DNA from 3 places in the Roseburia sp. OM02-15 genome. Region 3 is predicted to be linked to each of the others. Evidence: predicted binding sites of a transcription regulator. Region 3 holds the regulator's gene; each other region holds the start of a gene.
The links. Region 3 encodes Rex, which represses fermentation and respiration genes when NADH is low (regulators of the CRP and FNR family bind a similar motif). Its sites were predicted from a motif close to ATTGTTAANTANTTAACAAT; they were not measured.

Region 1 (3,288 bases), on a different contig from region 3:
ATCTACTGTTTTTTTATTTAATCCCATGATATTGTCTCCTTAATCCTGTTTTTCATTTTTGCAAGTGCAAATCAAAAACAGGATCCGGTCCAAAAGACCGGACCCTGCAGTGAGTCTTTGTTATACTTTATAGAGTGCCGATTATGCTAACTCTGCGAAGTATTTGATTGTACGAACCATCTGGCTTGTGTAGCTGTTCTCATTGTCATACCAGGAAACAACCTGTACCTGAGTTGTACCGTTGTCTAACGGAAGAACCATTGTCTGAGAAGCATCGAATAAAGAACCATATGTCATACCAACGATGTCAGAAGATACGATCAGGTCTTCATTGTAACCATAGGACTCGTTAGCTGCTGCTTTCATAGCTGCGTTGATCTCGTCAACTGTTACGTTTCCTTCTACTACTGCGTTTAAGATTGTTGTAGAACCTGTTGGGGTTGGAACACGCTGTGCAGCACCGATTAATTTACCGGATAACTCCGGAATAACCAGACCAATTGCTTTTGCAGCACCTGTGCTGTTCGGAACAATATTAACTGCTGCAGCACGGCTTCTTCTTAAGTCGCCTTTTCTCTGCGGTCCGTCAAGTGTCATCTGATCACCTGTGTAAGCATGGATTGTGCACATGATACCGGATTTGATCGGTACAAGGTCATTTAATGCTTTCGTCATAGGTGCAAGACAGTTTGTTGTACAGGAAGCTGCGGAGATGATTGTATCATCTTTTGTTAATGTATCATGGTTTACATTGTAAACGATTGTAGGAAGATCATTTCCTGCCGGAGCGGAAATAACAACTTTTTTAGCACCTGCATTGATATGAGCCTGTGCTTTTTCTTTGGATGTATAGAATCCGGAACACTCTAATACTACGTCTACGTCTAATTCTCCCCATGGGCAATTATTTGCGTCTGGCTCTTTGTAGATTTTGATCTCTTTACCATCTACTGTGATTGAATCTTCGCTTGCAGAAACTGTTTCAGCTTTTGCATATTTACCCTGAGAAGAGTCATATTTTAATAAGTAAGCAAGCATTTTCGGGCTTGTCAGATCGTTGATTGCAACGATATCATATCCCTCTGCGCCAAACATCTGTCTGAATGCAAGACGTCCAATACGTCCAAATCCATTAATTGCTACTTTTACTGCCATTTTTTCATTCCTCCTAGAATTAAAATGTATCCGGATCAATGCCGGTGAGTTATTTTGGATATCTCATCCAATCTGACTATATTTTAACGAATAACTATGATTTTTTCAATACTTTTCCTGCGCTTATTTTAAGTTTGTTAATTTTTTCACCAACTCATAGCATTTTTCTTCTTTTTTTAGCAAAATGTACAAGCTTACCAATTGGATATTTACTTGTTTTTATAGCAAATATCTATATTTTTTTTTTGTTTTTGTAAGATATGCACAAAACTTTTTTCTTTTTTTACATTTTTAGCCATTTTTCCTATTCAAAATGCACGTATTGGATTGACAAAAAACCTTTTTAGTGTTTATCATATTCCCAGGAGTCGCGTAGCTGCGCGATTCAGAGCGTTTTGTATTATGCAAGATATAAAATACAGTCATTGAAAGGAGCTATTTTCATGCTTTGGGATACACATATGCACACTCACTTTTCCGGAGACAGTGAAGCGGATTCTTCTGCCATGGCACGCGCTGCCGTTGCAAAAAATCTCTCCGGAATCTGCATTACCGATCACCTTGATTATGATTACCCGGATGATCCGGATTTATTCATCATTGATTTTGATCAGTACAGCAAAGAAATTCATAAACTGCAGTCAGACTTTTCCGATGTTCTGACGATCAACTATGGAATCGAACTCGGACTGCAGCCACATCTGGCAAAAAAACATCACGATTTGTTACAGACAGAGGATTTTGATTTTGTAATCGGATCTTCTCACGTTGTACACGGCATTGATCCGTATTATCCTGTTTATTATGAAGGCCGCACGGAGACTGCTGCTTACCGAGAATATTTTGAATCAATTCTGGAAAATATTGCTGCATTTGATGAATTTGATGTATACGGACACATTGATTATGTGGTACGTTACGGTCCAAATAAAAATGCTGACTATACTTATAAAAAATTCAAAGATGTGATCGATGAAATTTTGCGACAGCTGGTTGCACGTGGAAAAGGCATTGAATTGAACATGGCAGGCTTCAAATACGGGCTCGGTCATCCAAATCCTACAGAAGAAATCCTGCACCGTTATCGGGAACTTGGCGGAGAAATCATTACCGTCGGTGCAGATGGACATGCTCCGGATCAGATTGCCTGGGATTTCGAAAAAATACCGGGAATTCTGAAAGCTGCCGGATTCGATTATTTTACCGTCTTCACGAAACGGAAACCGGAATTTATTCTGATTTGCTAAGTTTTCGGGTCAAATTTATTTAAGAATGCTCCGGCATTCTTGTTGCGAGGTGCGCGTCATGCAATTGCATGACATACTTCAACTGCGCACCTCTGTAATCCTGCCGGAGGCTATATCAGATGGGGGATTAGCTCCCATCTGATATTTTAAAGAGAAATCGGCGAATCCTTCTGTGCCAGCTAACCGTTCGTTACCTTCGTTTTGCTTCGGTTTTATCGCGCTCACTTCCAACTCCAATAAAAGCTGGTCGTTTCCCGTTCGCGCAAAACTTGCAAAACTCAGTCACTTACTGAACCGCTTGCCACAGAAGGATTCGCCGATTTCTACATTTTTCAAATCACGCATTTTAAACTTCGTGGCACCCCGAAGATTCCCGTAATCTTTTCACACATTGTTTCAATACATCAACGGTATAGTCAAGTTCCTCGCGTGTATTATGAACCCCAAGCGTAAAACGTATCGCCTCATACGCCTGCTGTTCACTTTTTCCAATCGCAAGCTGCACATGAGACGCTTTCTGTATTCCCGCAGAACATGCCGAAGCGGAAGATGCACAGATTCCTTCCAGATCCAGCAGCGCAACCACCGCCGGTCCGTTAATTCCTGCAATACTGATATTGATATTGTTGGGCAGACGTTTTGTCCGGGAACCATTGAGACAACTTTCCGGGATTTCAGTTAAAATCCGGTCGATCAGATAGTTTTGCAGTCTTTTCTCATAGCGCATCTTTTTTTCCAGAATCTCAGCAGAACAGCGTGCTGCCATTCCAATACCAACGATTCCGGGCACATTTTCTGTTCCGGAGCGCATTTTCCGCTCCTGTCCTCCACCGTGGATCATTGGCTGCAGCTTCAGTCCCTGACGTGCATACAAAAAACCGGTTCC
Region 2 (3,288 bases), on a different contig from region 3:
ATTGCATTCAATGATGATGAGATCGTAGAATTTATCGATACCATCAACCAGATCGCACAGGATCACCCGATTCTGATCGATAAATACCTGATGGGTAAAGAGATTGAGGTTGATGCGGTATGCGACGGCACAGATATCCTGATCCCGGGTATCATGGAGCATATCGAGCGTACTGGTGTACATTCAGGAGACAGTATTTCCGTATATCCGGCACCGACCATCAGCGATCATGTAAAAGAGACCATCGTAGAGTATACAAAACGTCTGGCAAGAGCACTTCATGTCGTAGGACTGATCAACATTCAGTTCATCGCCATGAACGAGGAAGTATATGTCATCGAAGTGAACCCGCGTTCTTCCAGAACCGTACCATATATCAGTAAAGTAACAGGTATCCCGATCGTAGATCTGGCAACAAAAGTAATCCTTGGTGAGACCATCAAAGGCATGGGTTATGAGCCGGGACTGGCACCGGAGGCAGATTACATTGCCATCAAGATGCCAGTATTCTCCTTCGAGAAACTGCGTGGAGCTGAGATCAGCCTTGGACCGGAAATGAAATCCACCGGTGAGTGCCTTGGTATCGCAAAGAACTTCAACGAAGCATTGTACAAAGCATTTATCGGCGCTGGCATTCAGCTTCCGAAGTACAAACAGATGATCATGACAGTCAAGGATGCGGACAAACCGGAGGCAGTCGGTGTTGCAAAACGTTTCGAAGCACTTGGTTACACTATTTATGCTACAAGAAGTACTGCAAAATATCTGCAGGATCATGGTGTAAATGCACGTCGTGTTAATAAGATTTCTCAGGAATCACCAAACGTTATGGATCTGATCCTTGGTCACAAGATCGATCTTGTTATCGATACACCGACACAGGGACGTGATAAATCCAGAGACGGATTCCTCATTCGTCGAAATGCCATTGAGACAGGTGTTCACTGCCTGACATCTATGGATACGGCAAATGCGCTGGCACTCAGTCTTGAGACAGCAAATGATCAGATGACGATGATCGACATCGCGACCGTGAAAAATCTTTAAAAATTAAATTTAGGGTGGCTTGAAAATTACCACGTTAGGTATGAATAGGAACTCCTGCCATTTTGTCTCAGTCGCTAGCAATCGCTCCTTGAGAAAAAATGGCAGGAGTTCTTTATAAAAAACTTAAGCAGTAAATTTTAAACCACCCAAAACAAGATTTGTTAAAAAAATATCAAAGTTTCACAAAAAGGGTGGATTTTTCACTAACTTTGTGGTAATGTAGGGACTGGGAAGAAATTTAATTACCTGATTGTGGGTATTGCATTGTACGCGTACGTGTGTTAAAGTTAACTTGTAAGATTTTTCAAAGCCTTAGCAAAAAGAGCGAGGAACCATCGAAAAAGAAAAAAAGGATATCTAAACCCGGTTCAGGTGTGCGAATCCTTATTTTTTTGGAGAATTCTGTTAAAAAAATAACAGACTTACGATGACTTTTCACCCTTTCGACTGTGTTAAAAAAATGACAAAAGTAAACGAAAATTCCTTCGAAAATTTAGGAAAAATGACGGAGGAAGCGTTGCAAAAAACAAATGATAGTGCTAAAATATAGCATGTCTAGCGTTGTTCTTTTAACATAATTACTAGAGGTATATTTTAAAAGTCAAGAAGGAGAGAAGAAAAAATGGCAAAGAAAGTTGTATTAGCAGGCGCTTGCCGTACTGCAATTGGTAAAATGGGCGGACAGTTTGGAAATACTCCGGCTGTTGAGTTAGGATCCATCGTTATCAGAGAGGCATTAAAAAGAGCAGGTGTTGCTCCGGAGCAGGTTGACGAGGTTATGATGGGATGCGTTATCCAGGCTTCCCAGGGACAGAACGTTGCTCGTCAGGCATCTATCAAAGCAGGTATCCCGAATGAGGTTCCGGCTTTCACACTGAACGTAGTATGCGGATCCGGTCTGAAATGTGTAAACGAGGCTGCAAACATGATTATGGCTGGTCAGGCTGATATCGTTGTAGCTGGTGGTATGGAGAACATGTCTATGGCTCCATATGCATTAAAGAAAGCACGTTTCGGTTACAGAATGAACAATGCAACTATGATTGATACAATGGTTAACGATGCATTATGGGATGCATTCAATAACTACCATATGATGATCACAGCTGAGAACATTTGTGATCAGTGGGGATTAACACGTGAAGAACTTGATGAGTTCGCAGCAGTTTCCCAGCAGAAAGCAGTAGCAGCTCAGGAGTCTGGAGCATTCGACGATGAGATCGTTCCGGTTCCGGTTAAAGTTAAAAAAGAGACTGTTATGATCACAAAAGATGAGGGACCACGTCCTGGCACAACAAAAGAGACTCTTGCAAAATTAAAATGCTGCTCCGGTAAAGAGGGCGGACTTGTTACAGCAGGTAACGCTTCCGGTATCAACGATGGTGCTGCAGCAATCGTTGTAATGAGCGAAGAGAAAGCAAAAGAGCTTGGTGTTAAACCGATGGCTACATTCGTAGCAGGTGCTCTTGGCGGATGCGCTCCGGAGATCATGGGTATCGGACCTGTTCCGGCTACAAAGAAAGCATTAAAGATCGCTGGTCTTACAATTGATGACATGGATTTGATCGAGGCAAATGAGGCATTTGCAGCTCAGTCTGTAGCAGTACAGAAAGAGTTAGGCTTCAGCTCTGACATCTTAAACGTAAACGGTGGTGCTATCGCACTTGGACATCCGGTAGGAGCTTCAGGATGCCGTATCCTTGTTACACTGCTTCACGCTATGCAGAAGAGAGACGTTACATACGGACTTGCTACACTGTGTATCGGCGGTGGAATGGGTTGTGCTACAATCGTTAAAAAAGAAGCTTAATTTTCAAAAATTAAATTAGAAGGATATTTAAAATCCGGACGAATCTCCGGCATGATTGCGACATGCGAAAATGTCGGAGATATTTTAATAGCTGACATCGTTAGTTATTTAACACATTTGCTATGGAAGCAAAAAATATAATAATTTAGATATGTGATGACTAATCTATGGACAGGATTGTTTGGGTATGGCAGTCGGAATGTTTCATATTAGTATATAATTTCATTATAAGGAGGACATATCATGAAAGTTGGTATTATTGGAGCAGGAACAATGGGATCTGGTATCGCACAGGCTTTTGCACAGACAGAAGGCTATGAAGTATATTTATGCGATATCAATGATGAATTTGCTGCAAACGGCAAGAACAAAATCGCAAAAGGATTCGAGAAAAGAATCGCAAAAGGCAAAATGGATCAGGACAAAGCTGA
Region 3 (3,288 bases):
GTCATGTATTGCATCTAAATTATGCTCCAATGCTTTTAAACTGATATTTGCGCATATTCTGCGATACTCTTTCATTGTTCTATTGTGTCCTCCTGTTCCTTCAACAAATCGGTAATTCCATCTACGATATCACTTGCCATCATGCTGTGTCTGCCAAGTTTCTTTGCTGCCGCATCACCTGCCAGACCATGAAGATATACACCCATAGGTGCCGCATCTTCCGGCAGCATGCCCTGTGCCAGCAATGCACCGATCACACCGCTTAACACATCTCCTGATCCTGCTGTTGCCATTCCGTCATTTCCACTCAGATTCAGGAAACAGCCACGCTTTTCTGTGGCAGTCACAGTTCTTGCATCTTTTAACACCATTACTACGTGATTTTTCTGTGCATACTGCAAAGCTACCCCCACAAGATCCTTTGAAATTTCTGCGATAGATGTTCCGATGAGCCGGCTCATTTCGCCAAGATGCGGAGTAAAAACTGCTCCGTTTTTCAAAAACTGCAGCCATTCCGGATTTTTGGAAATCAGATTCAGGGCATCCGCATCAAACAGGCACGGTTTTGTATTCTGCTCGATCACAGTTTTCACCATTTTTTCTGACAATGCAGACTGTCCGATTCCGGAACCGACTGCCACGGCATCTGCCCAGGCAAGCTGTGTTTCCACAAATTTTACCACATCTGTTGTATCATTGTAAACTGCCAGTACCGCTTCCGGTACAAGTTGCTGCAAAATTGCCCGGTTACTTTCCACCGTTGCCACCCGGACCAGACCGCATCCCATCCGGTATGCCGCCTTTGCCGCAAAAACTGCCGCACCTGCCATTCCTTCGGAACCGGCGATCAATAACAGTTTTCCGTAACTTCCTTTATTAGAGTGCGCTGTTCTTTTTGGCAGCATATCAAGATCTTCTTTTTCCAGCACATGCAATCCCGGTATAATGTCAAACAAACTTTCTGTGGTAAATCCAATATCTTCCACTTTGAGTGCGCCGGTATACTCTGCTCCCGGATATAAAAGCTGTCCCCGCTTTTCAAATCCAAAGGTCACAGTCACATCTGCCTGAAATGCCGTTCCAAGCACCTCTCCAGTGGTTGCCGATATTCCGGAAGCAATATCTACCGCAATTTTACCGGCGCCCTCGTAATACACGTTCAATTCTTTTATAATATCTGCATATTTTCCGGTTATCTCCCGGCTCAGTCCAATGCCAAAGAGCGCATCTACAATGACATCCCAGTTCTCCTGGAATGCCTCTTCGGGTGTTAAAACCGGCACATTATAATTCTTTGCGATCTTCATCTGCCGGGCTGTTTCTGTAGTCATTTTTTCAGGATTTCCGGCAAAACAGATACCCACTTCATATCCCTGCAAAGCAAGCAGACGTCCAACAGCGATACCATCACCGCCATTATTCCCCGCGCCGCATACAGTCAGAATTCTCGTATCATCATCCGGATAACGCTCCATAATTTCTTTTACCACACTTAAGGCAGCACGTTCCATTAATACCGCTGATAACATTCCCATCTTCATGGTATTTTCATCACACTGTTTCATTTCCTGACCATTTAATACATCTCTCATCGTTATATTCCCCCGGTTTGTTTTGCACAATTTACATACAAATGCGCTCTGCCCGTAGGACAAAGCGCACGTTTGCAAGGTTTCTTATTCGTTATCCTGTCTGCGGACAATGTTATAAGACAGCTGCATCAAGCTGTCAGACAAGTGAACATTTTCCACAACTACATCATCCGGAAGTTCCAGATCCAGATGTGCAAAGTTCCAGATTGCACGGATGCCAAGTTTTACCAGCTGCTCCGCTGCCTGTTCTGCCTTTTCTTTCGGAAGTGTCAATACCGCAATATCAACTCTCTGATGCTTTACAAATTCCGGAAGTTCGTCCATCATATGTATCTCAATACCACGGACTGACAAACCTGCCAGTGCCGGATTGACATCAAAAAGTCCGGTGATCATAAAGCCACGTTTCTCAAACTTCACATAATTTGCCAGCGCCTGTCCCATATTACCGGCTCCGACTACGATAATGTTGTGCTGTCGGTCAAGACCAAGGATTTTTCCAATCTCCTCATACAGATACTGCACATTATAACCGTATCCCTGCTGGCCAAAACCACCAAAATTGTTCAGATCCTGACGAATCTGAGAAGCTGTTACTTTCATTCGAACGCTCAGCTCATTGGATGAAATTCTTTCTACTCCCGCATCCAGCAATTCTCCAAGATATCTGTAATATCTTGGCATTCGACGTATGACCGCCTGCGAAATTTCCTTTTGCATCTTCCATTTACTCCTTCAACCATTTGCGTTACTACCCGCAATTATCTGTATTCATTATAAACATCTGAGATTATTTTGTCAATTTTTTATCAATCAGATGCCAGTTCTTCCCATTCTTCGTACAGCTGATCCAGTTTTTCCTGTACTTCCACCTGCTCGCTGTGCAGTTTTCCAAGTTTTGCAGAGTTGGTCGCCACTGCCGGATCCTGAAATTGTTCATCCAATTCTGTCAGTTTTTCTTCCAGAGACTCAATCTCGGCTTCAATTTTCTTCACACGGTTCTGAATTTTACGCTTTTTCGCCTGTTCTTCCTTCTGAGTCTGCCAGTCTGTCTTACCCTCGGACACTTCTTCGGTGCTTACTGCTGCTTCTGTCTCCGAAGATGCCAGATATGCCCGCTCGTTTGTCTCTTTTTTCTCCAGATAATAGTCATAATTACCGATATAATTGACCAGACTGTGCTCTGTCAGGTTCAGGATACGGGTCGCTGTCCGGTTAATAAAATAACGATCATGGGATACAAACAGCACGGTTCCCTCATAACGTTTCAGAGCAGACTCCAAAATTTCCTTAGAAGCGATATCCAAATGGTTCGTCGGCTCATCCAGGATCAGGAAGTTTGCCTCGGAGAGCATCAGTTTTGCCAGTGACAGACGGCCGCGCTCACCACCGCTCAAGTCACTGACGCGCTTGAACACATCATCCTCGGTAAACAAAAATGCTGCCAGAATATTTCGGATACGTGTCTGTGTCAGCTTCGGATAATCGTCCGCAATCTCTTCCATCAACGTTTTTTCCATATGAAGCACCTGCTGCTCCTGATCATAATAACCGATTTTTACGTTTGTTCCCAACGTAAAAGAACCTGCATCTGCATTTACTTTTTCATTCAGGATCTTTAAAATTGTTGTCTTTCCGGTTCCGTTCTGACCGATCAGAGCCACGCGCTCACCACGTTTGATTTCAAAAGAAATAT

Region 1: a site for Rex is predicted at 1,289-1,308, ahead of gap (type I glyceraldehyde-3-phosphate dehydrogenase). Genes of this name have one in related genera too.
Region 2: a site for Rex is predicted at 1,496-1,515, ahead of DXB15_RS09520 (acetyl-CoA C-acetyltransferase). Genes of this name have one in related genera too.

The regions. Positions count from the first base shown of each region.
Region 1 covers NZ_QULX01000011.1:28,963-32,250, forward strand. Annotated here, with positions in the region: gene DXB15_RS10990 (phosphoglycerate kinase) at 1-27, opposite strand, end outside; gene gap (type I glyceraldehyde-3-phosphate dehydrogenase) at 142-1,155, opposite strand; gene DXB15_RS11000 (histidinol-phosphatase HisJ family protein) at 1,599-2,402, shown strand; gene DXB15_RS11005 (cysteine desulfurase family protein) at 2,749-3,288, opposite strand, start outside.
Region 2 covers NZ_QULX01000008.1:86,524-89,811, forward strand. Annotated here, with positions in the region: gene carB (carbamoyl-phosphate synthase large subunit) at 1-1,047, shown strand, start outside; gene DXB15_RS09520 (acetyl-CoA C-acetyltransferase) at 1,670-2,857, shown strand; gene DXB15_RS09525 (3-hydroxyacyl-CoA dehydrogenase family protein) at 3,101-3,288, shown strand, end outside.
Region 3 covers NZ_QULX01000014.1:29,458-32,745, reverse strand. Annotated here, with positions in the region: gene alr (alanine racemase) at 1-75, opposite strand, end outside; gene DXB15_RS12300 (NAD(P)H-hydrate dehydratase) at 72-1,592, opposite strand; gene DXB15_RS12295 (redox-sensing transcriptional repressor Rex) at 1,677-2,312, opposite strand; gene DXB15_RS12290 (ABC-F family ATP-binding cassette domain-containing protein) at 2,402-3,288, opposite strand, start outside.